DNA from 3 places in the Brevibacillus agri genome. Region 2 is predicted to be linked to each of the others. Evidence: riboswitches for the same ligand, from Rfam matches in the RefSeq annotation. Region 2 holds a riboswitch; each other region holds the start of a gene.

Evidence for each region. Region 2 has a riboswitch for S-adenosylmethionine ahead of BA6348_RS03960 (MetQ/NlpA family ABC transporter substrate-binding protein). Riboswitches for the same ligand answer to the same signal wherever they lie in the genome.
Region 1: another riboswitch for S-adenosylmethionine. It lies ahead of BA6348_RS06045 (sugar ABC transporter substrate-binding protein); the one in region 2 lies ahead of BA6348_RS03960 (MetQ/NlpA family ABC transporter substrate-binding protein).
Region 3: another riboswitch for S-adenosylmethionine. It lies ahead of BA6348_RS12320 (homoserine dehydrogenase); the one in region 2 lies ahead of BA6348_RS03960 (MetQ/NlpA family ABC transporter substrate-binding protein).

The regions. Positions count from the first base shown of each region.
Region 1 covers NZ_CP026363.1:1,202,685-1,212,731, reverse strand. Annotated here, with positions in the region: gene BA6348_RS06060 (alpha/beta fold hydrolase) at 26-835, opposite strand; gene BA6348_RS06055 (ABC transporter permease) at 1,816-2,814, opposite strand; gene BA6348_RS06050 (sugar ABC transporter ATP-binding protein) at 2,816-4,306, opposite strand; gene BA6348_RS06045 (sugar ABC transporter substrate-binding protein) at 4,384-5,406, opposite strand; SAM riboswitch class I at 5,524-5,644, opposite strand; gene BA6348_RS06040 (ATP-binding protein) at 5,847-7,103, shown strand; gene BA6348_RS06035 (GNAT family N-acetyltransferase) at 7,124-7,558, opposite strand; gene BA6348_RS27160 (hypothetical protein) at 7,552-7,746, opposite strand; partial or broken gene BA6348_RS06030 (DUF421 domain-containing protein) at 7,902-8,625, opposite strand; gene BA6348_RS06025 (IclR family transcriptional regulator) at 8,834-9,568, opposite strand; gene BA6348_RS06020 (dimethylarginine dimethylaminohydrolase family protein) at 9,771-10,047, shown strand, end outside.
Region 2 covers NZ_CP026363.1:767,221-777,267, reverse strand. Annotated here, with positions in the region: gene BA6348_RS03995 (adenine deaminase) at 1-1,551, opposite strand, end outside; gene BA6348_RS03990 (ABC transporter ATP-binding protein) at 1,569-2,630, opposite strand; gene BA6348_RS03985 (ABC transporter permease) at 2,647-3,435, opposite strand; gene BA6348_RS03980 (ABC transporter permease) at 3,441-4,262, opposite strand; gene BA6348_RS03975 (nucleoside hydrolase) at 4,289-5,221, opposite strand; gene BA6348_RS03970 (ABC transporter substrate-binding protein) at 5,300-6,373, opposite strand; gene BA6348_RS03965 (hypothetical protein) at 6,695-7,045, opposite strand; SAM riboswitch class I at 7,265-7,367, shown strand; gene BA6348_RS03960 (MetQ/NlpA family ABC transporter substrate-binding protein) at 7,490-8,323, shown strand; gene BA6348_RS03955 (methionine ABC transporter ATP-binding protein) at 8,364-9,422, shown strand; gene BA6348_RS03950 (methionine ABC transporter permease) at 9,401-10,047, shown strand, end outside.
Region 3 covers NZ_CP026363.1:2,453,043-2,463,089, reverse strand. Annotated here, with positions in the region: gene BA6348_RS12325 (CapA family protein) at 1-659, shown strand, start outside; gene BA6348_RS26685 (hypothetical protein) at 813-968, shown strand; gene BA6348_RS12320 (homoserine dehydrogenase) at 1,035-2,297, opposite strand; SAM riboswitch class I at 2,381-2,490, opposite strand; SAM riboswitch class I at 2,634-2,741, opposite strand; cobalamin riboswitch at 3,207-3,406, opposite strand; gene BA6348_RS12315 (DinB family protein) at 3,511-4,026, opposite strand; gene BA6348_RS12310 (cyclase family protein) at 4,243-4,863, opposite strand; gene BA6348_RS12305 (Gfo/Idh/MocA family protein) at 4,850-5,902, opposite strand; gene zwf (glucose-6-phosphate dehydrogenase) at 6,041-7,540, opposite strand; gene BA6348_RS12295 (saccharopine dehydrogenase family protein) at 7,910-9,112, shown strand; gene kynB (arylformamidase) at 9,191-9,808, opposite strand; gene BA6348_RS12285 (ATP-binding protein) at 9,948-10,047, opposite strand, start outside.

The DNA.
Region 1 (10,047 bases), 440 kb from region 2:
AAAGCCTGGCAGCCAAACGCACAAGCTAAGCGGGGCTTACCTCGTACCGTCCATCCCCCGTCTGCTCGCGGATAAATCCGATCGAAATCCGGTTAAACTCTTCCGGCTGATCGACATTGACCACGTGGCCGCAGTTCATCAAAAGGCGCAACTGCGCATACTGTCTCTGACTCACACACGCTTGAACCGCGGGCAAAAACATGTAGTCTTCGTCGCCCATCACAAACAGGGCCGGAATCGGAGGCTCCTTCGCCAGCAGGCTGCATAAAAACGCATTGATGCCGTGCGTCAGCGAAAACCAGCGCTTGAACTCTTTTTGACAAAGCTTTTGCGCTTCTCTGACAAATAACGACCGGGATTCGCGATGGCGCGCCCGCGGCATGATGACCCAGGCAAACAGTTTGTACAGCCACATGTACGGCACGATGTGCTTGACGAGATTGCCGAGCGCAATCAGCACCTGCGAACGCAAATTCAGCCGGGTCACGGCTCCCGCCAAAACCATCGAGCGTATTTTGTGCGGCTCCAGCTCTGCTATGATCTGCACGATGATCGTCCCGAGCGAAACCGCGACAAAATGGCTGGAAGCGATGTTCTCGTGCTTCATCACCTCGATAATGTCGCGGCTCACGTCCTCGAACGTGTATTTCGGCCGCCGCTTCCCCAGATGCTGCTTCGACCTGCCATGACCGCGCAAATCGACGAGGAGAATATTAAAATGTTCTTTGTAAGCTTTGATCTGTTTATACCAGATGGATGAGCTGCCGCCCGCGCCGTGGACGAAGGTCACCCATTCATAACCCTCACCGCGTATGTACGTCTTATAATGAATCACTTATATCCCCCCAGAGGTATTATAGCGGAGGGATGTTCTGTGTGAAACTATTACCATTTTCTTGCATGAGAAAACTTGGCTGCGCCGAGCCAATGGCGAAGCCTTCACGTACCTAGCGGGCATCAGTCTTGCTCTATCGTTTCGTTCGAAGTCTCGTTATGTTGCTGCACTTATGCTTTGATAAGAGTCTTATCCATTCTTATCTGTTACAAAAAGGATTGGAACTATAAAAAATTGTTTGCAGTGTAGTGGCGTGATGAGCCGAACATGATGCTGTGGGGTTGGTTGGGTTTTTAAAGCTCCTTTATCGGCGCTTTTGGTGTGGCGAGAAAAGAGACGAAATCGCTGTAACTTCTTGGGCTCCCTGCTGGGGGTATCACTGCCCGGCTCCGGGGAAAAAGACACTACAAAAAAGAAAGCTTGCGGTGGGATTGTCGTCTTTCTTGAGAGCTATTAATGCTAGCCTCCCTGACGATACAACATGCATGCTTTTAGAAAAACCGCTTCCTTGTCTTAAGCACTTTGCTTCCTGATCTACAACCCAAAATCACCCCCGAACGACAGAAACAGCTCGTAGAGGAAACAGGAGAAAGCAGCGAAGGTCTTTGGGACTCCTACCCAGCCTCCGCTCCCCCGCTAGAGGCCCAAGTACCTGTAGCGCTTTCTCCTGTTTCCTCTCACCACTACCGCGACGATCAACCGTTTTCCAAGCAGCCAGTCCGCCTTGATCCCACGGCTCGCAATAAAAACCACATTCTCGCCTAAACTAACCTAAACTACCTTGACTGCACCAAGTCGCCAAGCAATCGAAAAAAAACCTCCGTCCCAAAAAGGCACAACTCTTGCTTTCCCCGCCTTCGCAGCCTCGCCATGCTGCACGTACACTGATAAGAATCGTACCCACTCTTCTTCTGCCCAACAAAAACAGGCCGCCAGCTTCTCCCTGACGACCTGCCTTGCACGCGCGAACGCAAACACCTCTACGCTTTTCTTTTCCGCCGAAGCTGGTAATACGTCACAGCCAACGCCAGCGCCAATACCGTCCCTTTGATAATATCGTAGGCGTAGTACGGCAGGTTGAGCATCGTCATGCCGTTGAGCAGCACCCCGATCAGGATTGCGCCGACGAACGTCCCGAACACATTCGGCTTGCCCGCGCCGAATACAGAGAAGCCGACAAACGCCGCTGCCACTGCATCCATCAGCATCGAGCCGCCGCTGCTCACCTGGCCTGTCCCGATCCGCGCCGCCAAGAGCATCCCGCCCAAGCCGGCAAACAGCGCGGATAACACGTAGGCGAGCGTGCGGTAGCGATTGACCGGAATGCCTGACAAGCGCGCGGCTTCCAGATTGCCGCCCGTCATGTACAGCATCCGTCCTTGTCTGGTGTAGGTCAGGTAGATGTGCGTGACCGCGACCAGCAAAAAGGTCAGGATAACTGGCACAGGCAGCGAGAAAATTTTGCCTTGGCCAAGCCACAAAAACCACTCCTGGAATTTCCCCGGAGCCATCGAACCGTCTTCCATCGGCATGTTGGCGTAGATCGAGTAGCCTTTGGAATACGTCATGTGCAGCCCGTTGACGATGTAGAGCATCGCGAGCGTCGCCAGCAGGTCGGGAATCCGGATTTTGACGACCAGAAACGCGTTGACCAGCCCGACGATCAGGCTGAGCGCAATCGGAACGACCAGTGTGGCGAACACGCCCTGCTCGTACCAGACCATCATCGAGGCCGAGACGACGGTAGTCAGCGACACCGTCGAACCGACAGACAGGTCAAAGCCCCCGACAATCAAGGAAAACGTAACGCCGATGGCGACAAACGTCACGATCGAGATCGAGCGCAAAATGTCCGTAATGTTGTCATACGTAAAAAAATACGGGTTGGTCAAACTGAATAACAGCATAACGATAACAATAACCGCAACCGTTCCGTATTTGTAAATAAAATCAAACAGGCTGAATTTTTTACCTTCCACGTTACTCACCTCCGCTTGCATAATACATAATCCGCTCCTGCGTCGCTTCCGCCCGGCTCAGCTCCCGGACGATTTTCCCTTCGAACATGACCAGAATCCGGTCCGCGATGCCCAGCACCTCCGCAAACTCGCAGGAAAAGTACAAAACGCCCTTGCGCTGCTCCGCCAGCTTTCCGATCAGGCGGTAAATATCGCTTTTCGCGCCGATGTCCACGCCTTTGGTCGGTTCGTCAAACATGAAAATTTGCGCATCCGTATCAAGCCATTTGCCGATTGCGACCTTTTGCTGGTTCCCCCCGCTGAGGTGGCCGACGAACTGGCCGATGTCCGCTGTCTTCACACCCAGCCGCTGCACCAGCTCCCGCGCTTGCCCCGCCTCGACTCCCCTGCGGACAAACCCGAGGCGCGACCATTTCCACAAAGTCGAGACAGACAAATTGTTTTTCACCGACTCCTCGACAAAAATGCCTTCTTTTCGCCGCTCCTCCGGGACGAGGACGATCCCTGCATCCACGGCTTCCTTTGGCGAGCGCAGGCGTACCGCCTTGCCTTTCAGCCTGATCTCGCCAGCTTCGGCCGCATCCGCTCCGAACAGCAGCCGGGCCAGCTCCGTCTTCCCTGCCCCGACAAGTCCTACGACGCCTACGATCTCGCCCTCGCGAACGCTCACATCCGCACCGCGCACCTTGCCGCCAGCCACTCCGGCCGCTTCCAGGATCACTTCGCCAATCGGCAGCTCCACTTTCGGGAACTCTTCCTCGAAGCTTTTGCCCAGCATGTTCCCGATGACTTCATCCATCGTAGTAGCGGCCGTCTCGCTCGTGGCAATCAGTTGACCGTCGCGCATGACCGTGATCCGGTCGCAGATTTCGAAAATTTCCGGCAGCCGATGGGAAATGTAGATGATCCCGACGCCTGCTTTTTTCAACTGGTCGATAATGAGAAACAGCCGCTCGCTCTCCTTCGTGCTCAACGGGGCTGTCGGTTCGTCAAAAATGACGTACTTCGCTTTTTGCACGGTCGCGCGGGCAATCAAGATCAGTTGCTTTTCGGACAGCGTACATTCCTCGACGAGCATGCGCACAGGGATGGAAAAGCCGAAGCTTTGCAAAATGCTCTCCGCTTCCTTGTGCAGCCCTTGCCAGTTCATGAGTCCCTTGCTGCTTTTGGACACGATCTGGTCGAGCAAAATGTTTTCCGTCACGCTCAAATACGGGATCAGCGCCGTATCGACTTCCTGGTAGACGCACTGGATGCCCAACGCTTTCGCATCCTGCGGCGATTGGATCGAGACGTCCTTGCCGTCAATCGCGATGCTGCCGCCATCCGGCTGATACGCGCCTGTAAGAATTTTCATCAGCGTGCTTTTTCCCGCTCCGTTCGCTCCGAGCAGCGCGTGCACCTCGCCAGCCTTGACTTCAAAATCGACGGAGCGCAACGCAGGCACGCCGGAAAACTGCTTCACAATCCCTTTCATCTGCAAGCTGGACACTTTTCGCACCCCCTAAATAAACAAGATTCCCGTTGACAAAAGCAACGGGAATAGCCAAACCAACCAGCTCTATTTGCTTACTTGCCCCACTCTTGTACGTATTGGGACAGATCGCCCATCGTTACTTTTTTATCCTTTGGCAAGTCTTCCTGTTTGACCAGCACCGGATTCAGCTTCACGCTGTCTGGCACTTGCTCGCCTTTCATTTTTTGGAAAACGGTCTGCGCGTGAATGCGTCCGATATTCGACGGATCTACCGCTGCTGTCGCGACCCAAGGAGAGTTTGGCTCCTGGATCAGTTGCAAGTCTTCGTCGCTCAGGTCGATGCCGTACACCTTGATCTCGGTGCGTCCTGCTTGCTGGATCGCACGGGTTGCCCCTTTGGCAAATTCATCCCACGATGCCCATACGGCTGTAATGTCGCCTTTGTTCGGATACTTTTTCAAAATCGCTTCCATCTGCGCTTGCGTATCCAGCGCGGTGTTGTTCGTTGCCGAGCCAAACGCGGCGATTTCCTTGATATCCGGGTATTTTTTCAGGAATGCTTCATACGTTACCTGGCGCTTTTCCATCGGCGCAAAGCCCGCTACCCAAATTTTCACGATGTTGCCTTTGCCGCCCGTATCGGCAGCCAGCTTTTCCAGGCTCAACTCGGCCAGCTTGTTGTCATCTTGCTCGACGACAGGGACGCCCGGCAGCTTGATATCGGTGTCGAACAGCACAACCGGGATCTTTTTGTCGACCGCTTTTTGCGTGCCTTGCTGCAGCGCTTCCGCCGTACCGTGGTCAATCAGGATGCCGTCAAAATTTTGGTTCACCGCAGCATCGAGGTTGGAGGCCATTTTCGACAAATCGGTATCTGCGTTGAATACGGTCAGCTCGCCGCCGTTTTTCTCGACTTCCTGCTTCACGCCGTTAATGTATTGGGCAGAAAACGTGCCGACGTTTTGGCGCATAATCAAGGCAATGCGCTTCGCCTTCTCGCCGCCGGAAGCGCCGCTTCCCGCCTGATTTTGGGTGTCCGCTCCCCCGCCGCAAGCGGTCAAGGCCAGCGACGCAGCCAGTACGATTGATGTGACAAGACCCAGTTTCTTTTTCATCGAAAAATCCCCCTTTTTCTTTCTTCCTGCTGAGCTTCAAGCTGAGGAGGCGACGACCTTCCAATAGGAAAAGCCTCTTTCAACAGATGAAAGAGGCTTGATCGACAAGATTCGCGCCTCTTATCTGTCAGGTATCGCTACCTGTTGGAGTTAGCACCTTGGCTCGCAAGACGGTGATCTTGCCAGCTAGGTTGCCGGGCATCATAGGGCCATTCCCTCAGCCTTCTCTGGATAAGAGTAGTTTTTATTTTCGCAACGTTTGTATTAATATATACAGACTATAATCCTTGTTTTACCCATCTGTCAACTAGGTTTTTGAAGCTTTTGTCCTCCAAAATAATCCCAACTCGATGTCCAAATTTTGGAGGAATTATGTAAGGTCTTGTCGAAACCTTGTAGATTGAAGCAAAAGCCATGCAAATTTGCGATGGGGATGTCTAATGAGTCTACTAAAAGAACTAATCTTGCAAATGTTTTTTGCCTTGACACCGTTTGTTTTGTTCAACATCTATTACCGCGACCGGATGCGTAACTATAGCCGTTGCTTTATTCTCGTAACCAGCTCTGTCTGCATGTTTCTGGCGATGACCTTCGCTTCGAGCGTCAACGAAGGAATCATTTTCGACATCAGGCACGTCATCGTCTTTTTCGCTCTGATCTACGGCGGAGTACGAATCGCCTTGATCGTGCTGATCGAATCAGCGCTGTACCGCTTTTATCTGGGCGGCGAAGGCACCTGGGTCGCCATGCTCGTAATGGCCGCCACGTTTGCAATCTCCCTCCTGATATATCAACGCTACAAAGCCAGTTATCGGAAAACACTGTTTACTCTTTTGACGGGTGCGCTTTTTTCCCTGATAGATTTGGGGTTGACCTATTTCAATTTTCCCACCTATGTATCCCATCAGCTTCCCTATCATGTGCTTGTGATTCCCGTTCAAAATTTTGTCGGCATCTGGCTGTTGATGTCGTTATTTAGCAAATGCGTATCAGACAAGGAATTGTTCATTCGCCATGCCCAAAACGAAAAAATCGAGACGATGAGCCACGTCGCCGCTTCACTGGCGCACGAGGTGCGAAACCCGCTCACGGCCGTCAAAGGATTTTTGCGCCTGATCCAGGAGGACCCGGGAAACATTGCGAAAACCGATCAGTACATTCGCATCAGCATGGACGAGATTCAGCGCACGGAAGCGATTTTGACGGAGTACCTGGCGCTGTCCAAGCCGCTCAAGGAGCGCACCGAGCTGATCGACGTATGCGAGCAGCTCCATGTCGTCCGCGAGGTCATGCTGCCGTTTGCCAACATGAACAACGTCGAGTTGGAGCTGCAAGCTTATGAAAAGCCCGTCACGATCATGGCCAATCCCGACGAGTTCAAGCAGGTGCTGGTCAACTTTATCAAAAACGCCATCGAGGCATGCGCGGAGACGGCCAAAGGGAAAGTCTCCCTGTCGTTGTTCATCGAAAAAAACAACGCCCTGCTCGTCATCAAGGACAACGGCATCGGGATGGACGAGGGCCAGATCAGACGACTTGGCACGATCTATTTTTCTACCAAAACGAGCGGGACCGGACTCGGCCTGACTTATTCCTATCACGTCATTCACACGTTTGGCGGTTCTGTGAGCGTGTCGAGCAAGCCGAAGGTCGGCACCAAGTTCACGATTACGTTTCCGTACCATCAGCCGCAGTAGCAGCTAGGCGAGTGGCCTGGTCATGAAAACCTGCTCGGCCAGCGTGGAAAAGCCCGCACTTTGCAAAATTCGGGTGGTTGCCTCATTTGCGACGGGCAAATTGACGGTGAGGCGATGAAGCTCCTGGTCCAGCGGAGCAAACACATGGGCCAGTGCGCTTGCGACAATCGCCTCCCGGTCTGCTCGTCCGGGACTGGCTTCACACTGAAACAGCAAGGCAGTCGTTTGCCTTCCCTGTTCATCAAAAATCCGCCTGTACAGCGCGTAGCCGCCCGCCTGCACGTTCTCGAGATGGCGACCAGCGCCGCAAGCTCCACGCCCTGCTCGCGGTAAATCTGCAACGTCGCTTCGATCAACGCTTGCCCGACTCCGCTGCGCCTGTGCTTCGGCGCCACCCCTGTCCCTCCGTTCCAGCCGATTTTTCGCCCGCCTCTGTTCCATATCCCGTTCAGCACGATTCCGGCCGGCTCGCCATTACAAACGCAACCAGCGAATGCGCAGGCGAAAGTTCCTCCTTCCCCATTTTCCAGATAAGCGTGTCCGGCGTTTTGGACTGGTCGAAAAAATAGCCGGAAAACCCTCTGTTGTAGGCCAAAACGGCCTCCGCCACCGAGCATTGCTCCATCGCCTTGAAAACAAGCATGGTCATTCCTCCCTAATTGAGATGACAACCACACTTATCCTCTAAAATGATTTTTAATTGATAAAATATTTTTTAATAAATGAAATCGGCAAAATACACGCTTCCTTGAATGATAGCCTGGCGCGCCTGTACGCTGCATGCTGTCTGCCTTCCTCTCAATGCTGAACGGGCGGAACCCGCTGCGGATTGTCCGGATGTTTCTCAAAAAACAGCAAGTCGTTTTGCCGATTCAATGTGGCGAGAAAAACCTGCTCGATGGCGACGCCGCTTTTTTTCAGCTCCTGCAAAAGCCAGCCTTCGTCCCGTTCGCGGTACTTCAGCGCCTCTTTACATATTTTCCCTTCGACGATCACAGGCAGGGAGAGGCCCGTCGAGGCAGTCCGGATTTGCAGGTCTTGTCTCGTCACTGGCTGCTGCGCAGATTTTTTCAGGACAGTCAGCCGGCCATTGGCCTCGATGATCGCCATCTCAATCTCCGACAGGTCAAAAATGTCTTTTTCCCGCAGCATTTGCAGTACGTTATCGAGCGAATAGCGTATCTTTTTCAGTTGAGGGACGAGAAACTCTCCGTTGTAAAAAAACGACCGTTGGCTCAAACGTGACCATTTTGCCGAAGCGCCTGGACACAATCGACCACTGGGACACGACGCGTTGCAGCCCCCCAAGCGCCACAATCGCTACCGCAATGGGAATGTGGTGGACATTCGGCTCGGCAATATCGGCCCCGGTCACGGAGCCTAGCGTGATGATAATCATGAAATCAAAGACAGGCAGCTCGCCAATCGAACGCTTTCCCATGAACAGCGTCACGATCAACAGCAGCGGCAAAATCGTAAATACACGCCCGACTACAATCAAGCTCTCACTGAACAGTTCCACGCAAAAACGCCTCCTGCCCCAACCGTTTCCTCCTGTTACTATGTAAAGTTTTGGCAGTAATTATGCGAAAAGCTTTGCCCGTAAAGCACAAACCGTCACTGGCCCCAAAAAGACTGCCCCCGATCATTCGGGCTGACAGTCTCGCCAGGAGCTTTCGACCATATTTTTCATATAGCAGAAAAATTTCCAGCATATAGACATCGCAAAGCTACATCTTCCCCAGCCGCTGCGACGTTTTGCGGGCGACGTCCTTCACGCGCTCGATCAAATAATTCAACCGCTCTTCTTTCAAATCGAAGGTGACGATGCCGATGCTCAAAGCGCCGATTACTTTTTGCGTGTAATCAAAAACAGGTGCCGCGACCGAAGCCGTATTTTCCGTCCGTTCCGCGAAGCTGACGGCATAGCCGACTTTGCGGATTTCGGCCAGCTTTTCCATGAAAGCGGGCGTCTCCTCCTCGCCGACGAGCTGCAACACGATTTGCCGCGCTTCTTCTGCCGGCATGTGCGCCAAAACAACCTTGTTTGCCGCGCCGATGTGCATCGGGATGCGCAAACCAAGCTGGTCGTAGATGCGAATGTTGTGCTGGCTGTCCACGCGATCGATCACAATCGACTCCAGGCCGCTCGGCTGGCTGAAGTAAACGCTTTCTTCCACCTCTCTGGCAAGCTCCTCGATCATCGGCTTGATGACTTTGCGGTAATCAATCCGGTCGAGCACGCGCAGGCCGAACTCCATCCATTTGATCCCCAGTGTGTACTGCTTGGTAGCTGCATCCTGCTCCACCAGCCCGTGCTTCATCAGCGTGTACAACAAGCGGTAGATCGTACTCACCGGGAGCTGACATTCTTTCGCCAAATCGTTGATGGTCCACCACTTTCTATGCTCGTCCGACGCAAGTGCCGTCGCAATCGCCATCGCCCGATCAAACGATTGAATCACAGTCATTTCCCCTTTTTCCTCATGTCTCGTCTACCTCATCTTAAATGATTTGCCGTAATTTTGTGAATCGCAAAAAACTTCCCGCGATAGCCGCTGCAAGCCCGGAATAACGATTGACAGTGCAAAATCAGAATGTGTACACTGAAAATAAATTTTCGAAATATGAACAATATTCTACAATGCGGAATAAAAGGAGGCAACCATGTTCCAAGGCAGCCAATCCATGGTCAAAAAGCTGAAAACCGTCATCATCAAGCATCCCCGCGAAGCGTTTATCAGCCAGGCCCATCTCGACGCATCCTGGAAAACTTTTCACTATACAGACTGCCCTGACTGGGACAAAGCTTTGCAGGAGTACGAAAAATTCGAAGCGATCCTCCGCGAGCACGTAGCCAACGTGCTGTACCTCCCGCAATCGGACAAAACCGGGCTCGACTCCCTCTACGCCCATGATCCGGTAAAGTTCACGTCCAAAGGCG
Region 2 (10,047 bases):
CTCGACTTCCTTCGCCGTCTTCTCCAACGGTTCCTCTGTCAAAATACCGCCGACAGGCAAGAGCAGGTTGGCGATTACTTTGCCGTCCTCGACTACGCAAAAACCGCCCTGGTTGCGGATGACCTCGTTGGCTGCCACCATCATGTCGTGCGGATTGTGGCCGACGACGAGCAAGTTGTGGTTATCGTGCGAATAGCTGGTCGCTACCGCTCCGCGCTTGATCGTGTCGCCGCTGATTAGCCCGTAGCCGCGGTTGCCGTTTTTGCCGTAGCGCTCAAAGACCGCGATCAGGCCGTACGGGCTTTCTTCCCAGCACACCTTTCCTTCCCGCACCTCGACGATCCCGCGGTGATCCTCGGTAAACGTCGAGCCATTCTGGACGAGCATGACACGGCATGGATAGCGGTTGTCCGGCGCATCTGTAGTGACCTGGAAGTCGCTCTCTGTGAGCGGCGACAGCTTGATGCTCTCGTAAAAATGCGCCGGGAACTGCTTCGTCCGCGCGACCTGACGGTATTGTTCGCGGGCGTCGAACGCTTTTTGCCCGTTTTTGTACACTTGCTCAATCACAAGCTCGCGCAAATCCGACACGAGTACAAAATCGGCAATCTTGCCCGGAGCAATCGCCCCGCGATCCGTCATGTTCATGCGTCTTGCTGGTGTAAACGTACTGGCGTAAATAGCGCGCTCCGGCGGCATGCCCATGCCGATCGCCTTTTTCACGATATGGTTCAGATGGCCGCGCTTGTACAGCGAGTCGGTCATCACATCGTCCGTCACAAAGCAAAAATGCTCGGAAACATCTTCGCGGATCAAGTAGTCCATGACTTCTTCTGTCATTGACTTTTCCTGAACCTCCAAAAACATGCCCGCCGCGATTCTCGCTTCCATACCTTCCGCCGTCTGGTGCGTATGGTCGGAGTCCACGCCCGCGTAAATGACGCGATGCAAATCCAGGTCAAGCAGCTTCGGCACGTGCCCCTCGACGACCAGCTTCGGATACGTTTTGCGAATGTGCTCCAAAATCCGGTTCGTTTTGCAGTTCTCGTCGCGGATGATATCCACGTAGTTCATGATCTCGCCCATGCAGACGATGTCGCCGGAGGCCAACAACTCGTCCATGTCGGCAATTTCCACGGACCCTCCAGTCGTCTCCATCGAGGTCGCCGGAACAGAGCTTGGAATCGCGTACTTCATGTCTACTACGCAGTCCTGGCTGGCGCGGATCATTTCCTTGACCCCTTCGATTCCGAACACGTTCGCCATCTCGTGCGGCTCCGGGACGATTGTCGTCACTCCGTTTTGAATCAATCCGTAAGAAAACGTCTCCGGGGTTACCATCGTGCTTTCGATATGCAGATGGATGTCGACCAGGCCGGGGATCATGTAGCGGCCTTGGCCGTCGATGATCTCGCTCGCTTCAAACGTCTCGGCATTCCGCTCGCCGATGTAGAGAAAGCGCCCGTCCAGAACCGCGACGTTTCCTTCCCGGAACTGTTTGAAATAGCTGTTGAACACTTGTACGTTTTGAATCAATAAATCAACTTTCACAAAAAGCCCTCCTGTCTTTAGTCCACGAGCACCACTTTGTCTTTCGGGAACAGCAGGTTGACCTTTTGGCCGCTCCGATAAGGGGTCTCCATTTCCTGGTTGACGGTAAAGTCGCCCAGCTCTGTTTCCACGACGTACTGATAGCTGCGGCCCAAAAACGTGCTGACTTTGACGCTGCCGTGCAAACGGTTCATGCCTGGCTGATCGGCCTCTTCGGTCGTCACCAGCAGATCGTCCGGACGCATCGCGCATTTTTTGCCGGTAGGACTTGCTGTTCCAGGGTGCTTGGCTGCTACGAACTGATGGCTGCCCACGCGCAGTCCGATCTCTCCGTTCGCTTCCGTGCGCTCGGCGAAGTCGATGAAGTTGGTAAAGCCGATAAACCGCGCGATAAACTCGGTCTTCGGATATTTGAAAATCGTCGCCGGGTCGTCCAGTTGCTCGATAATTCCTTTGTTCATGATCGCCACCTGGTCGGAGATGGAGAAGCACTCCTCCTGGTCATGCGACACGTACACTGTCGTAATGCCCAGCTCCTGCTGGATGCGGCGAATTTCCACGCGCATGTTGATCCGCAGGTTCGCATCGAGGTTGCTTAGCGGTTCGTCGAACAACAGCAGATCAGGCTGAATCACCAGGGCACGGGCAATCGCCACGCGCTGTCTTTGCCCGCCGGACAGCTCCTTGGGGAACCGTTTTTCAAAACCGCCAAGACTGACAACCTCCAAAATTTGCAGGACGCGCTGCTTGACCTCTGCTTCATTCACCTTGCGCAGACGCAGGCCGAACGCCACGTTGTCGAAGACGGACAAGTGCGGAAACAAGGCGTAGCTCTGAAACACAAACCCGAAGTTGCGCTTGTTGACCGGCACCCGCGTATAGTCCTTGCCGTCAAACAGGAAGCGGCCGTCCTTTGCTTCCAGAAACCCCGCGATCAGGCGCAGCGTCGTCGTTTTGCCGCAGCCGCTCGGCCCCAGCAGGGAGATGAGCTGGCCCTTCTCGATATTCAGATTGAAGTTTTGCAAAATGTACTGATTGTCATAGGCAACCGATACGTTTTCCAGCGTGAGCAATGCCATATGTTTGATGCCTCCGTTATCGTTTTGTAAAGTAGGAAAGCCCCATCAATCGTTCGATGATGAACATGAGAACAGCCGTAATCATCATGAGCACGACAGAAATGGCAGCGATCGTCGGGTCGAAGTTGTTTTCCACGTAAGTCAGCATCTGGATCGGCAGCGTGCTTACTCCCGGTCCGGTCATGAACACAGAGATATCGACGTTGTTGAAAGACTCCAGAAAAGCAATCAGAATCGCCGCAATAATTCCGGAGCGAATGTTAGGCAAAACGACCTTGAAAAACGTCTCCAGCCGGCCAGCGCCGAGACTGAGCGCCGCCTCTTCAATGGCGAAATCGAAGTTGGACAGGCTGGACGCGATGACGCGAATGATAAAAGGAAGCATCAGCACCGTATGGCCGACGAGCAGCCCGGCGTAAATCGGCAAATGATAGACGACAATGACGTATTTCAGCATGGCAAAGCCCATGACAATTCCCGGAATCAGGACAGGCGAGATGAAAATGCCGTTCAACAGCCCTTTGCCGCGAAACTGGAAGCGGCTGAGCGCATACGCCGCCGGAATCCCGAGCAAAAGCGCCAGCAGATTGCCCAGTAACGATACGAGCATCGACGTCTGGAACGTCGTCATGAACATTTCTACGTTAAAGATGTTTTCATACCAGCGCAGGGAGAAGCCTTCCGGCGGGAATTTCAGGACGCTCCCAGGCTCAAACGATGTAAAGGATATGATAATGAGCGGCCCGAGCAAAAAAGCAAAGACGAGAAGGGTAAACAGGGCCAACCCGCGATTTTTTTCCTGCATAGCTTCTACCCCTTCGGATTTAGTTTCGTCGCCAGCTTGTTCATGAAGGAAATGACGACAAACGTAATGACGATCATGATCGTGGCAATGACCGAAGCCATGTACCAGTCGTTTAGCGTAATCGCGTTCTGGTAGAGAAACGTCGAGATGACGCGTTGCTTCCCGCCCAGCAGCGCAGGTGTAGTGTAGGCGGTCAGGCTGCCGACAAACACGAGAATGCTGCCGATGATAAGCCCTGGCACACTAAGCGGTACAATCACCTGGCGGAACGCCGTAAATTTGGACGCGCCCAGGCTTTCGGCCGCTTTGATTAAATCCGGGTCGATGTTTTCCATCACGCCCACCAGCGTAATGATGATGAGCGGCAGGAACAGATGGATCAGACCGATCATCATCGCAGTCGGGGTGTACAAGATTTCCAGCGGTTTTTCAATCAGTCCGATCGACAACAGCGAGCTGTTCAGCAAGCCTTTTTTGCCGAGAATAATCATCCAGGAAAACGAGCGCACGACAGAGCTGGTCAGCAGCGGGAAAATCGCCAATGCCAGCAAAATCCCCTTTTTGCGCGGGCCTAACTTGGAAATGTAGTACGCAGCCGGAAAGCCGAGCAGGATGCAGGCAATGGTCGTGACGAGACTGACCTGCAGCGTCGTCAGCAAAATTTTCATGAAATACTTGTCCGTCAAAAACTGCATGTAGCCTTGCAGGGTAAAGCTTCCTTCATGGAAAAACGTGGACGCAATCGTCAGCACGATCGGAATGACCATGAACAGCGTCAAAAACAGCACACCAGGCAGCAGCAATAAATAAAGACCCTTTTTTCTCATTCAATTAACTCCTGTTCACGGTATCGTCAGGCTTTCAATGCGCCGAGAAAACGCGCAAAGAACGCATCTGCATCTACGTCCAGACAGACGTTCATGTTGGGTTCTTTTTTCAGGCGGTTCTGAAAGTCGCAAACCGTTTGCCCGTCACAAAGCTCGCTTTTCGTTTCGATATCGACATACAGCTTCTTCGTCGTCACCAGCGAACGGTCCAGCGCGACCGCAACAGCCAGCGGATCGTGCATGGCGCAGGCGCGCACGCCGTTGCGTTCAAAGTAGCGGTCCAGGTAATCGGACGTGCTTTGCTTCACGTAGCGGCCGATGGGCGTATCGCCCAGTTCCTTGATATGTTCTTCGGTAAGCAGGACTCGTCGTGTGACATCCAGCCCGACCAATGTCAATTGCGGAAATCCGGCGTGAAACACTACCTTGGCTGCTTCCGGATCGACGTACATGTTGTACTCCGCCACCGGGGTCACATTTCCGTGCTCGGTCACTACCCCGCCCATAAAAATGACTTCCTTCACCTGCTTGACCAGCTCGGGGCACCTTCTGACAGCCAAGGCCAGATTCGTCAGCGGCCCTGTCATGACAAGCGTGACTTGCCCGGGACGAGCCAGCACTTGCTCGCAAATGAAATCAGGCGCAAAGCCTTCCCGCGGCTGCGTCAGCACCTCCGCATCCCGCAGTGCCCCGCCAAGCCCGTCCTCGCCATGAATGCGATGCTCGAAAAACAACGGACGAAAAAGCGGCTGGGAGGCTCCGCGTACGACAGGAATCGTTGCTCCCACTTGCAGGAAATCGAGAATTTTGCACGTATTTTCTGTCGCTTTGCCAAGGGATACGTTGCCGTTTACGGTAGTGATTCCGATCAATTCACATTGACCGCTCTTGATAGCCAAAATAATTCCCAGCGCGTCATCAATTCCGGTATCGACATCAAGAATGATTTTTTGCTCCACGAGTGGTCCTCCTTCAGTTGAAACAAACAAGGGTATATCCGCCTGACGTCTATACCCTTGTCCTGTTTCAAGCGCTTGTTATTGGGTAATTTCGCGATTCCAGCGATCAATCCACGCCTTGGAATGCTCGTTGACGAACTTCATGTCCAGCTTGCGCAGCTTGTTCACTGTCTCTTCGCCGTAAGTCACGCCTTTTGCTTCATCGGCTGTCAGCTCCACAGACGTGTTTACAGGAGAGTCTACTTTTGCTTTCGCTGTTTTCTCCTGAACTTCCTTGCTCAACTGATAGTTGATGAAGTCCTCGGCCAGTTGCTTGTTTTTGCTGCCTTTGACGATGTTGACGGTGTTCATTACGGCGTAGCCACCGCTTGCCGGAGCGACGAATACCGCTTCTGGCACGGCTGCCTGGATGTCTTTGAAGTACATTTCCATGATCGGACCCACTGCGATTTCTTCCTGGCTGAACATGTTCACGTACTCGGAAGTTTTGTCGTAATACTTCACAACGCCTTTATTCGCTTCTTTCATTTTTGCAAACGCCTGGTCTTCGTTAAACTCTGCGCTACCTGCTACCATCGAAGCGCTGTCGAGAATCATCGGGCCTGTGGTGGACGTGATGTTCGGCAGTGTCAGCTTGCCTGCCAACTCAGGGCTCCACAGGTCTTTCCAATCTTTGATCTCGGTTGTGACCAGCTTCGGATTGTAGGCAATCCCGAATTGTCCGATCGTGTAGGCTGGACCGTAGTCCTCGCCCAGCGGCGCTTTGGCGATATCGTAAATCTGGTTCAGGTTCGGAATGCGACTGCGGTCGATTTTTTCAAATACGCCGCTGTCGATTCCTTGCTGCGCATAGTAGTCGGAGAGATAGATCAGATCGACGTCGGAACTGCCTTGGCGGATTTTGTTCAGACGCTCGGCGTTGTTTCCGATTTCGAGCACGATTTTCACGTTGTGCTCTTTTTCAAATGGTTCGTAGATTTCTTTGCGGAAAAAGTCTTCAGAAAAGCCCCATGTAGAGATTACCAGCTTTTGCGGCTCGCCTTTGGCAGCTTCGCCTGCTGCTCCCTCCTGCGGTTTGTCGCTGCTGCCGCAGCCTGCAAGCACCAGAGACAGCATGGAAGCAGAAAGTATTCCTGTCAGCATTTTTTTCATCGTAATGTTCCTCCCGTTCGGCTTATAAATGACGAATGATTCCATCTCATAGAATGAAGTGTTTTCTCGTTTTTATACTGCGTGTCGTGAAACCCCCTACTGTTTCCCTCGTTCGGTGATTTTATTCATCAACCACCCCCTTTGCCAAGCGTTGAGAAGCTGAAAAAGAAAAAAGAAAAGCACCCTTGAATAGAACGATACATTCTAAACAAGAGCACTTTTCTTCGTAAACAAAGAGAAGCGACACCCGTTTCACACCATTTTCACGGTCTTCCCTTGAGATAAATCAAAAGGGAAAATCCGAACGAATGGGGCAAGTATTTAATTTTCCGAGCCGCTCACAATCACATTCGTGATCGCCCACTGCGTAGGCGCGTCATAGTCTCTTAGCACAGCTTCCAGCTTCAGACCCATCTCTTCTTCCAGCCGTTCTTTCAGTTTCCTCTTATAAAGAAGAGACATGCGAAAATCGACTTCGAGCTTCAGGGCCGGGGCTTCGCCTTCAAGCGCGGCAGAGCGCGGTGAACGGCGATGCTTGGCGTGGAAGGTAATCAACTGATTCTCAATGGTCACTCTCAGCAAAGTCGTTCCAAATCCGAACAACTCTTTCGCTATCTCATTATAAATGGCAGACAGCTTTTTTCTCGTTTCATTCGTGTCTGTTAAACTCATGACATCACCCGCGAGAGCTGTTATCGGATTCGTTGCTCCCATTATACATATGATTTCTGGCTAGAGCAAGCAAACATTCGTATTTAGATCATTTTTACATTTTTCAGTCAAAAATTCGTTCGGAAAAACAATTGACAGGTCGAAATCGGCAAGCTATAATCCAACTAACCTAATATGAATTGTAGGCAATTTGCTTTGACCGAATTTCATAAGCCACTTCTCTTATAAAGAGAGGTCGAGGGACTGGCCCTATGACACCTCGGCAACCTATCCCACCGATATGGTGCCAAATCCAGCGGAAATCAATTCCGACAGATAAGAGAGGCATTGACGACTGTGAATGTTGCATGCGCAGTTACAAGCCTCTTCTTAGCGGAAGAGGCTTTTTGTTTTCCCGGTTACTATTTTCAAGATATACAAACACCAAAGAAAAGGGGAATTTTCATGAAAAAGACAGGCTTATTTCTCACTTCGCTTCTGCTAGCTGCTTCTCTCGTTACGGCGTGCGGCGGCAAACAGGAAGCGGCTCCCGCAAACGGTGGAGCTGCTGCTGAACAGCAAACCAAAATCAAGGTCGGCGTGACAGGCGGCCCTCACGAAGAAATTTTCAACAAAGTAAAAGAAGTCGCCAAAGGCCAAGGAATCGACGTGGAGCTGGTTGTGTTCAACGACTATGTGCAACCGAACCAGGCTCTCGATAAAGGCAATCTCGATATGAACAGCTTCCAGACCATCCCGTTCCTGGCCAAGTTCAATCAGGACCACAAAACCAAAATCGTCGAGATCGGCAAAGGCGTAACCTTCCCGATGGGGCTCTACTCCACCAAGCATAAAAAAGTAGAGGACATCCCGGAAGGCGGCGTGGTCGGCATCCAAAACGACCCGACGAACCGCGCCCGCGCTCTGTTGCTCTACCAGGCTGCCGGACTTATCAAGCTCAAAGACGGCGTGAAAGACAACGCGACTCCGCTGGACATCGTGGAAAATCCGAAAAAACTGCAATTCAAGGAGCTGGAGGCAGCGTTTTTGGCTCGCTCGCTCGGCAACGTGGAAGTCGCTTCGATCAACACCAACTTCGCCATGGAAGCAGGCTATTCGCCGAAAAAAGACGCGATCTTCTCGGAAACGTCTGATTCTCCTTACGTCAACATCATCGCCGTCAGAGAAGCAGACAAAGACAACCCGACCTACAAAAAGCTCGTGGACATCTACCGCTCGGAAGAAGTGAAGAAGTTTATCGACGAACACTTTGAAGGAGCCGTGCTGCCGTCCTGGTAAAAACATGCCGGGAACAACCGACAACAAGGAGACACTCGTGATGATACAGCTAACTGATATTCATAAAACGTACAAGGTAGGAGCCAGGCAGGTCGAAGCCTTGAAGGGCGTATCTCTGAACGTGGAAAAAGGGCAAATCTACGGCGTGATCGGCTTTAGCGGAGCGGGGAAAAGTACCCTGCTCCGCACGATCAACCTGTTGGAAAAGCCGACGAGCGGCTCCGTAGTCGTCAACGGGCAAAATCTGCTTGAGCTGAAGGAAAAAGAGCTGCGCCAGGCGCGCAAAAAGATCGGCATTATTTTTCAGCACTTCAATCTGCTTTCCTCCTACAACGTCTTTGACAACGTGGCGGAAATATTGCGGATGAACCGAGTGCCAAAGGACGTTATCAAGCGCAAGGTAGAAGACTTGCTGCGCCTCGTCGGTCTGGCGGACAAGGCAAACGCCTATCCTTCCCAACTGTCCGGCGGGCAAAAGCAACGGGTAGGCATTGCCCGGGCACTCGCCACCGATCCGGAAATTTTGCTGTGCGACGAAGCGACATCTGCTCTCGACCCGCAGACGACCGAATCGATCTTGGAGCTTTTGCTCGACATTAACCGCAAGTTCAATCTGACAATCGTGCTGATTACCCACGAAATGCAGGTTATCAAAAAAATATGCGACCAGGTCGCGATCATGGAAAACGGCGTCATCATCGAGCAAGGGACTGTGCTTGATATTTTCAGCAATCCGCAGCAGCAGACGACGCGCAATTTCATCAAGACGATTTTTGACGATGAAGTGCCGGGTGAAATTTTGGCCAAAATCAAGCCGTCCGGGCCTGTCTCGAAAATACTTCGCGTAGCTTTTCGCGGGGATGCCGCGCTCGATCCGGTGCTCGGCACGCTGTCCGCGCGTTTTCCGGTCAGCACCAACTTGCTGTACGGCTCGATTACTTCCATTAAAGGAACGGCGCTGGGCATTCTGCTGCTGCATATCTCCGGGGAGGAACGGGCGATTGAGGACGGCATTGCTTTTCTGCGCGAATCGGTTTACAGAGTGGACATCGTCGAACGAGAGGAGGGCACGCACTCATGGACCGCCTTACTGAAATGATTCCTGTCTTCGGACAGTCCTTGCAGGAAACTGTCATCATGGTGGGCATCGCGCTGTTCATTGCGACGCTCATCGGCATTCCGCTGGGGATTCTTCTCGTCGTTACCCAGGGCAACCATCTGTTTCCGAACAAATTCATCTACCACGCACTCAATACGATCATCAACATCGTGCGCTCGCTGCCTTTTATCATCCTGATGGTCGCGATCATCCCGTTCACCGAGCTGATCGTCGGTACCTCCATCGGCATCGAGGGCGCCATCGTCCCGTTGATCGTCTACACGGCTCCTTATATTTCCCGCTTGATGGAGACGGCGCTGCACGACGTGGACCGCGGCGTCATCGAGGCGTACCAGGCCATGGGAGCCTCGCGCCGACAAATTATTTTTCGCATCATGCTGCGCGAGGCAAGACCGGGCATCGTGCTCTGCCTGACGATTGCCACCATCGGCCTGATCGGCGCGACCGCGATGGCCGGAGCCGTCGGAGCGGGCGGGCTGGGCGATCTGGCGCTGCGCTACGGCTACCAGCAATGGGATATCGAGGTCATGATAATTACCGTCATCATCCTCGTCGTTTTGGTGCAACTGATCCAGTCGCTCGGCAACTGGGCGGCTCGCAAACT
Region 3 (10,047 bases), 1.7 Mb from region 2:
TAGACGGCTTGCTCGATACGTTCGCCGCGCTGGAGGAACACCGGATCGCCTATGTCGGGGGCGGAGTCGATGCCACCCGCGCCTTCGCGCCTGTTTTTGTGGAGAAAAACGGCATCAGGCTCGCCGTGCTCGGATTCAGCCGGGTCATACCGGAAGTGAGCTGGTTCGCGCAAAAAAACGGGCCGGGACTGGCGGGAACCTACGACCCCGCCTTGGCCGTCCAAGCCATCGAGCAGGCGAAAGCACAGGCTGATCTCGTCGTCGTGATCGCCCATTGGGGCAAAGAGCGCGAAGACTTTCCCGTCGATCATCAAAAAGAACTCGCCAAGGCGTACATCGACGCAGGCGCTGACCTGATCGTCGGCGGCCATCCGCACGTGCTGCAAGGCTTTGAGCAGTATCGCGGCAAATGGATCGCCTACAGCCTGGGCAACTTCATTTTCACGCGCTCGACCGAGCCGAAAACGTGGGAAACGATGGTGCTGCAAGCAAGCTGTACGAAAAACGCCGCCTGCGACCTGACAATGCTTCCGTTCCACGCCGAACTGGGACAAGCCGTGCCGATGAACGCCACAGATGGAGCCGCTTTGCGCAAGCGAATCGAATCGCTCTCGGAAAACGTCCAGATTGACGCAGAGGGCCGCGTGCGGGGAAGTTAGCATGGCATAGTATAACCCCCGTCCTATTCGCCACTTCAGCCGGAAGCCGCTCATGAAAAAACGGGCGCATCCCTGTTCTTTTGGCTGAAACCTCTCCAAGCCTTATTCGTAAACCATAGCAAGACCGCTTTTACGAGCAAAAGGAGGGAGAGCATGACAGGAGCCATCATTACCGTAGCAGCCATTGGCGTTTTTCTGCTCTCGGGCTATTTCATGACCAAATGGGAAAAAGCCGTCTTCCCGGGAAACCAGCAAAACGGCTCCGCCCCTGATCCCCCCAAGCATTCGGACAAAAACGGCAGGCAGTAGGACGCCATCCATCTGGCATTCGTCCTTGCTGCCTGCCCGTTTTTTCTTTTGCGCCGCTTTTTCGGGTTATGCCGTTTCCAGCAGCGGGAAGCAGCGGACGGACAGGCCAAAATCGCTTTTCAGCACTTCCTCGTGCTCTTCGCGAATCCCTGTTACGATCAACCCCGCGCGCAATACTCCGCCCAGATCGAATTGGACTTTCAGCTTCGTCACCGTCACGCCCGCCTCGCGCAAGAAATGCAGGACGCGATCAGGCGTCGCAGCGAGACATGAGCCTTCGAGATAACACAGCACGCGCTCGTCCTGCCATTGACTCGGCTGCGCTTCGGCCGTTTTTTCCTTCCAGGCCGGATGCGGGGTAAACGGCTGCGTCAACAAATAAGCCAAATCCTCGACAACGGCGCTTGCCGTCGGCAGCTCGCCTGCGCCTCTGCCCGTAAACAGCAGATCGCCTACGATGTTTCCGGAAAGCTGAACAGCGTTGAAAGCATCCTGAATTTGCGCCAGCGGATGAGCGACAGGCAGCATGGTCGGCTGAACCGAGAGCCGGATTCCTTGCTCTGTTTTGTGCGCCTGGGCAATCAGCTTGATCCGGTAGCCCAGCTCGTTTGCGATACGGATGTGACCAGGAGACAAATCGGCAATCCCTTTGCGCACGACATTTGCAAGCGGCAGCGATTCTCCGTACACAAGCTGCGCGAGAATGTACAGTTTGTACATCGCGTCGAATCCTTCCACGTCAGAGCGCGGATCGGCTTCCGCATACCCCAGCTCCTGCGCTTGCTTCAACACTTCCTGATAGGGGAGCTGCTCCGCTTCCATTTTCGTCAGGATGAAGTTCGTCGTACCGTTGAGAATGCCGCGCACTCCTTGAATATCGTTCGTGCGCAAAAACTGTCGCAGCACGCTCAAAATCGGGATGCCGCCTGCCACGCTCGCCTCATAGGCCAGATGGACCTGATGCCGGTTTGCCAGATCGACCAACTCTGTGCCGCGTTTGGCAAGCAGCTCCTTGTTCGCCGTCACCACGTGGCAGCCTTTTTCGATCAAGGCACGGACGTAGTCATACGTCGGCTCGACGCCCCCCATCACCTCGACGACAATGTCCACATCGCTTTTCAACACGTCCTCAAAATCCGTGGTCAAAAGCGCGGGATCTACCTGAACGGCCCGTTCTTTTTCCGAATCGCGGACCAATGCTTTGACAATTTCGATTCGCTTGCCCAATCTCGCAGCCATCTTCTCCTGCTGCGAACGAATCGTCTTGATGACGCCGCCCCCTACTGTTCCCAATCCAAGCAGCCCTACCTTGACTACACCTGCGCTCATTTCTACCACCTCATAGCAATATTTTCGTAAAAAGAAAAAACCTTCCCGCTAAGAAGAAGGTTTTGGCATCAACGAAATCCTTCTCCTTATCTCCCAGGACGCTTCCGCCCTGCAGGAATTGGCACCTTGTCACAAGCTGTGTGACGGTTGCCGGGCTTCATCGGGCCAGTCCCTCCGCCTCTCTGGATAAAGAAAACTATGAATTTTTGCTCTTTCTCGTCGAGAAAGCGGCCAAGCGAAAAGCTTATTGGAAAAGAAAGCCTTTGTTGAGCGGAAACATCAAAAAACCTTCTTCGCTAAGAAGAAGGTTCGTCATAACTGCTACGATGTACCCGCTTCTTATCTTTCGGAACGAAAACGCCCCGCAGGAATTGGCACCTTGTCGCACTACGCAACGGTTGCCGGGCTTCATCGGGCCAGACCCTCCACCTCTCTGGATAAGAACTTTGTTTGCTGTTGAGCCTATTCTAAGAAATTCCAAAGCATTCGTCAACAAAATTCTTTTTCGTTTTTAACCAGGCTAGATGCGGTCAGAAACGGTTCAGATACGGCCAAAAACGGGACAACCGTTCCGAATGTACGGTCGCCTTCACCTGGCAAAAACGCTTTCGACTTCCTCCGTACTGCAGCAAACGCAACGGACCAGCCCTTCCTCGCTTTCCCCCGACAGCTCTCGTTCTTCGACATAACCGCACCATTGACAGATGAAAAGCTGAACCATGCTGCTCCCTCCTTTGAGTTGCTCACGGTCAATCAGCGCCGATTTCCTCTCCCCAAAACAAAAGACGCATTTTCTACTGATCGAAACGAGATCCGATCGTTAGAAAATGCGCAGGCAAGCAATAGACATCCTTGTCCGTTTGCCAGTATGGCGAGTCCTCTAACACCTCCCTATCTCCCGTAGGTCCATCAGTGTTGTTGAAACAGGCAGGTCTCCTGACTTCGGGATCATCGTCTGGCGCTGCCTTCCCTGTCCAGCGGCTGGACAAGTGGCCTGTGTGCGCGAAACTCCCCTCTTACAGTGGCGGGACCGTGTCGGATTTGCACCGAGCTTCCCTATTATCCTTAGCAGCGAATCGCCGCAAGGAACCTGTTCCCCCGTATGCAATTTTGCAAATCGTTACTACCATTCTATTCTACTTTTCCTGAAAATGGTAGAATAAACAAGCGAAAGGGACGAATCAAATCAACGCGGTTCGCTTTTGCATACCGTCTACAGTGAATACCTTTCCCGCAATATGCGACAGTGATGGGCCTCATGCCCGGCAATGACATAGGCCAAAGTGCGTGCGGACAGTTTGTTGCCGTTGGCCGTCCCTGTTCGCGTCCACGCCTCCTCTGCCACTCCCCGCAACAGAGCGCGCGTCGACTGCCGAACAGCCTGATATTCTTCGAGCAAATCGGCCAGGTCGCGTTTCTGAAAAAAAGCTTGCGCAACATACGCATTTTCGTCAAATCCGACGAGCGGTGTCTGATCTCCCCGGGCAATTCGCAGCAAGCGGTAGCTCATAATCCGCTCCGTATCGATCAGATGCCCCAACACTTCTTTTACGGTCCATTTGCCCGGCGCGTAGCGATACTCCGCTTGCGCCTCGGTAAGCCCGGCATACATCTCGACGGTCTGCGCCAGTTGCTTCGCCAGTACGGCTGTCAACTCGCCTTCTGGCACTTGCTCGACATAGTAGGCAAAATACTCCCCGTATTCCTCGCGATTTGGTCGACTTGGCATGCTTTTCGCCTCCTTTGATTTTGGGAACGGTCATTCCTTTGCTGTCTGGCCTTTTCTTAGAGCATCCGGTTTTCAGATGCTCTGTGGTAACATCACGGCCGTTTTAAAGGGATAGCAAGCCAGACCCTCTGTCGCGCAAAGCAGTTGGGCATACGTATCCGTGCCCGAACCCGTACCCGAACCCGCAGCTCCCCCCTGCGAACGCTTTATTTACCTTCATCCCTGCCAGCCCTCAAACAACAGCACCCTTGCCGGAGCAGCGTCTGTGCCGACCAGCTTTAACGGGGCAGCAACCATGAAGTATTTTCCTGCGGGCACCTCGCGAAGCCGCAAGCCCTCAATCACGATCACGCCTGCGCCAAACAACGTTTTGTGGGTTGGGTGTCCTTCCTGGCTGCGCTCAATCCCCAATGCATCCGTGCCGACACCGCGCACGCCTTTTTCCGCCAAATACGCTGCGCCGTCTTGTGCCAAATAGACGAACTCGAACGAAAAAGCATCCTCCCACGAATTTTTCGTTTGAAACAGGACAAACTCTCCCGACGCAATGTCGTAACCTTCCAGCTCGGCTCGCCCGATCTTGTCTTCCACATGCGTCAGGTCGAGTACGCGGCAGTTTCCTACCAGCTTTTCCAGCGAAATGCTTTCAAACGTCTCCCCGTCCTTCACCATGTGCAGCGGCGCGTCCACATGTGTGCCAGAATGCACATCCATGTCGATTCTCGACTCGGTCACGTAGCCGTTTGTTGCAGACAAAATCTTCGGCTGCTTTTCCGGCTTGTTTTTGTACACCGTCATCCCTTCAAAAATAGGTGCGGTCACATCAAACATTTTCATCGCGTTTCGCCTCCCTGTTTTGTTCGTTCTTCCCTGTCTCCGGATGCTTGCTTCCGCGCCGCAAATCGGCCGGGAAGACGACGCCGATTTGCCTTCTCGCTTCGTCCATGACTTCCATCGTCAATCGGGAGGCTGCATGTGAATTGGTCGCCGACTCTCTGGCGCCCGCCGAAGCCAGCCGGATAAACTCCCTGATTTCGTAGTGCATCGCCTTCGGCGTCTGGGGCCTGGTCACATCCTCGATCCTGCCGTCTCGGTAGCGAATCTCGATGCGCGTCAGGTGATTGATTTTATCGATCACCATCGTGGCGTCCTCCCCCTGGATTTCCGCTGGCTGATAGGAGGTGGTAATCTTGGAAAAGCTGAGGATGGCGTCCATCTCTTCGTACTTCAAAAGAATGCTGCCTTCTCCGTCTACCCCTGACGCCAGCACAACTCCTTCTGCCTTGACCTGCTCCGGCTTGCCAAACAGAACGATTGCCGGATAGAGACAGTAAATCCCGATATCCATCAAGGCTCCGCTGGAGTAAGCCGGGTCAAAAGCCCGCAGCACCTCGCCCGCGCGATACGCATCGTAACGGGAGGAATACTGGCAATTGCTGGCGATGAAGCGGCGAATTTTCCCCAGCTTGGGCAAATGGTCCTGAATCGTAAAAAAGTTCGGCACGAGGGTCGATTTGACCGCTTCCATGAGCAGAACATCATGCTTTTTCGCCGCCGCAAGCATCGCCTCTACTTCGTCCGCATTCGAGGCGAGCGGCTTTTCGCACAAGACGTGCAGCCCCAAGCTCATGCACAGGATGGCCTGCTCGGCATGAAAGCAATTGGGGCTGGCAATGTAGACGGCGTCGATTTGTCCGCTCGCCGCCATCTCTGCGGGATTCGTGTAGAAAAAAGGAGCCGCGAACTTGGCCGCAAATTCCTTGGCGCGCTCGAGCGTTCGCGAGCAAACAGCTTGCAGGGAAAAGCCCTCTACCGTATGGCCTGCCTGGATGAGCTCTTCTGTAATCCAGTTGGTACCGATTACGCCAAATCGCATGAATCGCTTCCCCCTTGTTTTTGGGCTGATTGGCCGAAAGTCGTGGGATTTGCAGGCAGTTTTTCGCTGGCTGGTCGAAGGGGCCGGGTTGGGCACGTAGCCTTTTCGCTCGTGCGCCCGACACTCCCTCTGCACACACTACCGATGCACTGGCTCCAGCTCACGTTCTTCTACATGATCTAGCCACCAGGAAAATCCTTCTTCCCGAAGCAAATCACGCGCGGCCTCCGGACCGTGTGAACCTGCCTCATACGAGACGAGCGGAACGAGATTGCGTTCGAAGGCGGCAAGGATCGGCTCCACCCATTTCCACGACAGCCGCACTTCGTTCCAGTGGGCGAAGTAAGTGGAATCGCCGCGCAGCGCATCGAACAGCAGTCGTTCGTACGCCTCTGGCACGTCCTGGTGGCCTGCGCTGAAGTCAACCGTGACAGGCTCAATTTTTCCGCTATTGGCCGGATTCTTACTATTCAACTGCAAGGCGATTCCTTCTTCGGGATGGACGTTGATGATGAGCAGGTTGGGCAATGTCTTTTCTTGCTGCTCCCGGTACAGCCGCTCCAAAGGGTTTTTGAATTCGATGACGATGCGGGTCGCTTTTTCCTTCAGCCGCTTTCCTGTGCGAATGTAAAAAGGCACGCCTCTCCAAAACGGGTCGTCGATCCAAACGCGCGCTGCGATATACGTTTCCGTCATGGACGCAGGCGATACCCCCGGCTCGTCCCGGTAGCCAACAACAGGCGTCTCCCCGATTTGCCCGGCACTGTACTGGGCGCGCACGACGTTTTGCGCCACCTCTTCTATTTTCAGCGGCCGCACTGCCTCCATCACCTTGCGCTTTTGTGCCCGAATATCGGTTGCCGTAATCCGCTTGGGGATGTGCATGGCGACCATCATCAGCATTTGCAGCATGTGGTTTTGCACCATGTCGCGGAGTGCTCCGGCCTGCTCGTAAAAGCCTGCCCTTTCTTCCACTCCGACCGTCTCGCTGGCTGTAATCTGCACGTTTGCGATGTGCCGATTGTTCCACAGCGCGGCAAACACAGGGTTGGCGAACTCCAGCGCCTCCAGATTTTGCACCATGGCCTTGCCCAAATAATGATCGATGCGGTAAATTTCTTCTTCGGTAAAAGCTTTCGTCAGCTTCTGATTCAAGTCTTCGGCCGATTGCAGGTCGCGCCCAAACGGCTTTTCGATAATCAGGCGCTTCCAGCCCTGTGGAGAGCCGAGTCCGCTCTCCTGGATGTTGGCCGCAATCACTTCAAAATACTCGGGCGCCACCGACAAATAAAACATCCGGTTTTGCGGGAGGTTGAACTCCTTTTCCCGCTGCTCCACCCGCTCAAGCAACGACGCGTATCCCGCAGCATCCGTCACATCGACTGCCACATACGAGAACGCCGCCAAAAATGGTGCAAGCACCGCCTGGTCGATCTCGTGGCGACGGGAAAACTCCCGGATGGACTGCTCTACACTTTGGATAAACGCCGTATCAGACCATGCTCTCCTGCCCACTCCGACAATGGAAAAGGCAGCAGGCAGCTTTTTATCGACATATAAATTAAACAACGCCGGAAAAATTTTGCGTTTCGCCAAATCTCCTGTAGCACCAAAAAGGACAAAGCTCATCGGTTCCATATGCGTTTCCTTCCTTCCGTACGCTTGCCATGCTGAATGCATCGTAGGTACACACCGTTATTATTAGAGAAAACGGCCACTTTATCAAGCAAAACACCTGCAAAGAATTGTTTTTGATCGCACGCTGTCGCGCATGGGACGTGAGGAACGGTTCATATACATGTACTATCCACCTTGCTATCTTGCATGGCAGGTGAACATCCCAGCACCTAAAAAGGAGGTTTCCCATGATGCTTTGCTTGCGTCCCCGCGAGCCCATTGATGATGTAATGGCGGGAGTGAATCGCCCCTCGTCTGTTTCGTTATTTTTGCAAAAATGGCTGTTCCGAATGCGAAGATAGCAGATTTGTCACCAGGGAGGAGGACTCTATGCGAGTCGCAATCTTAGGAGTAGGCGGAGTCGGACAAGTAAGCGCGTGTGAGCTTATCAAATCCCGGTTTGTAACCAAGCTGGTGCTGGCTGACATCTCCATCGGCCCTGCGGCAGAGCTGGCTCAGGAGTTGCGCCGGGAGACGGATGTCGATATCCAGGTAAAACGCGTGGATGCCCGTGACGTATCCAGCGTACGATCCATTTTGGGCGACATTGACCTTTTATTGCATATTGGCTTGCCAGAAAACAACCTCGCTGTCATGGAGGCTTGTCTGCACACAAGAACGCACTATATTGACACAGCTTCCTGCGGTCCGCAATGGCTGCAAAAGCAGCTTTCCTGGAACGACCGTTTTCGGAAAGCGGGAATTTTGGGGATTATGGGACTTGGCTGCGATCCCGGTTTTTCCAACATCGCTGCGCGTTACGCCGTCGATGCGCTCGATGAAGTGGACGCGATCTTGATTCGGGACGGAGATAATTCTGTCGTCGATTACGACGGCTTTTGCTCGTATTTCAGCCCGCAGACAGCCATTCAGGAATGCCTCGCGAAGCCGAACTACTGGACCGCCTCCAAAGGCGAGCAGTACTTTCCTACCCCTTTTGCCAACAAGGAAGAATTTGAATTTCCAGAGCCGATCGGCTGGCTGGACTGCTACAACGTGGAGCATGAAGAAGCAACCACGCTCGGCGAGACGATTGGGCGAGCAAAAGGCTGCAAATACGTCGACTTCAAGTACGCCCTGCACCCGGAGTTTGTCAATACGTTGAAAGTATTGCGCTATTTGGGGCTGGACAGCGACGAGGAAATTGAAGTAAAAGGGGTGCGCGTCGCCCCGCGCGACGTCGTCGTCACGACCATGCCGAAGCCCGTTGACCTCGCCGGAAAAATTCACGGCTATTCGAGTGTCGGCGCGCTCGTCAAAGGCAGAAAGGATAACAAGCGAAAAGAAGTTTACGTCTACACGATCGCCAATCATGACGAGGTTTTCCAAAAAACCGAGTTTCAGGCAACGATCTGGCAAACCGGCATCCCGCCTGTCGTTGCCGTAGACATGATGGCAGAGGGGCTGCTTACCATAACAGGCTGCATCCCGCCCGAGCTGATCGACCCGATCCCGTTTTTGGAGCGGCTGAAGGCGCGCGGCATGAACTGGGATGTCATCGAGAAAACTTCCCCTCTTTTGCAAATCACGTAGGGCGTAAGTTGAGATAAAGGCACAGAAGAACCGTGCATGCCCCTTCCCGGTATGGACGGTTTTTCGTCTGTCTTCGCTTTAGCGGCGGAGGATGGCGCGGACCGGGCTGCCATCGGCATCGGCCAGGGCGAGCGGCAGGGCAATCAGCTCGTAGTCGCCAGGCTCGATCGCGTCCAGCAAAAGTCCTTCCAAAATATAGATGCCATTCTGGTGCAAGCCGTGATGAGCGGGCAGCTCCTTGCTGGCCAGCGGGTCGACAGAAGGCACATCCACGCCGAGCAGCCGGATGCCTCTCTCGGCCAAATACGGCGGCAAATCAGGGCGAAGGTAGCATATCTCTGCGGGAAACTGCTCGGGGTCGGACCACGACAACGTTTTCAGCAGCAAACGCGTCACGCCTGACAGATCGACTCCCGCCAAATCGTCAGCGCCAATGCTCGCGCGTCCCGACACATCTACGACTCGCGCCGCTCCCACATACAGATCGAGCGGCAATTCAAGCGTCTTTTTGCCCGCATCGTCAAAATGAAAAGGAGCATCTACATGTGTCCCCGTATGGATGCTCATCACGAGCTTTCCTACATTGACAGAGCCGCTCTCTGCCTTCGGCCAGTTTACGGTATAACGATAAGCGGTATCACCTGGCCAGGTCGGCGTAGCTGCCGTTAGCGGGCGAGATATGTCGTACAGCTTCATGTCGATTCCTCCCATTATTTGCTGGATCTGCTCGATTACCCTCAGATTATAGAAAGACAGACGTTGCGTCAATATTCTTTCTATTCCGCAAAAAAGGAGCACCGCCTCACTCGCTTTTCGTGAATGCGGTCCTCCTTGTTTAAATGCGCCGATGCATAGCGAGATATTGTTCCACAGCCGCATAATCGCCATCTGTGTTGATCGTTGGCAACTGCTCCTTGATTGTCCTGAGCCACTCG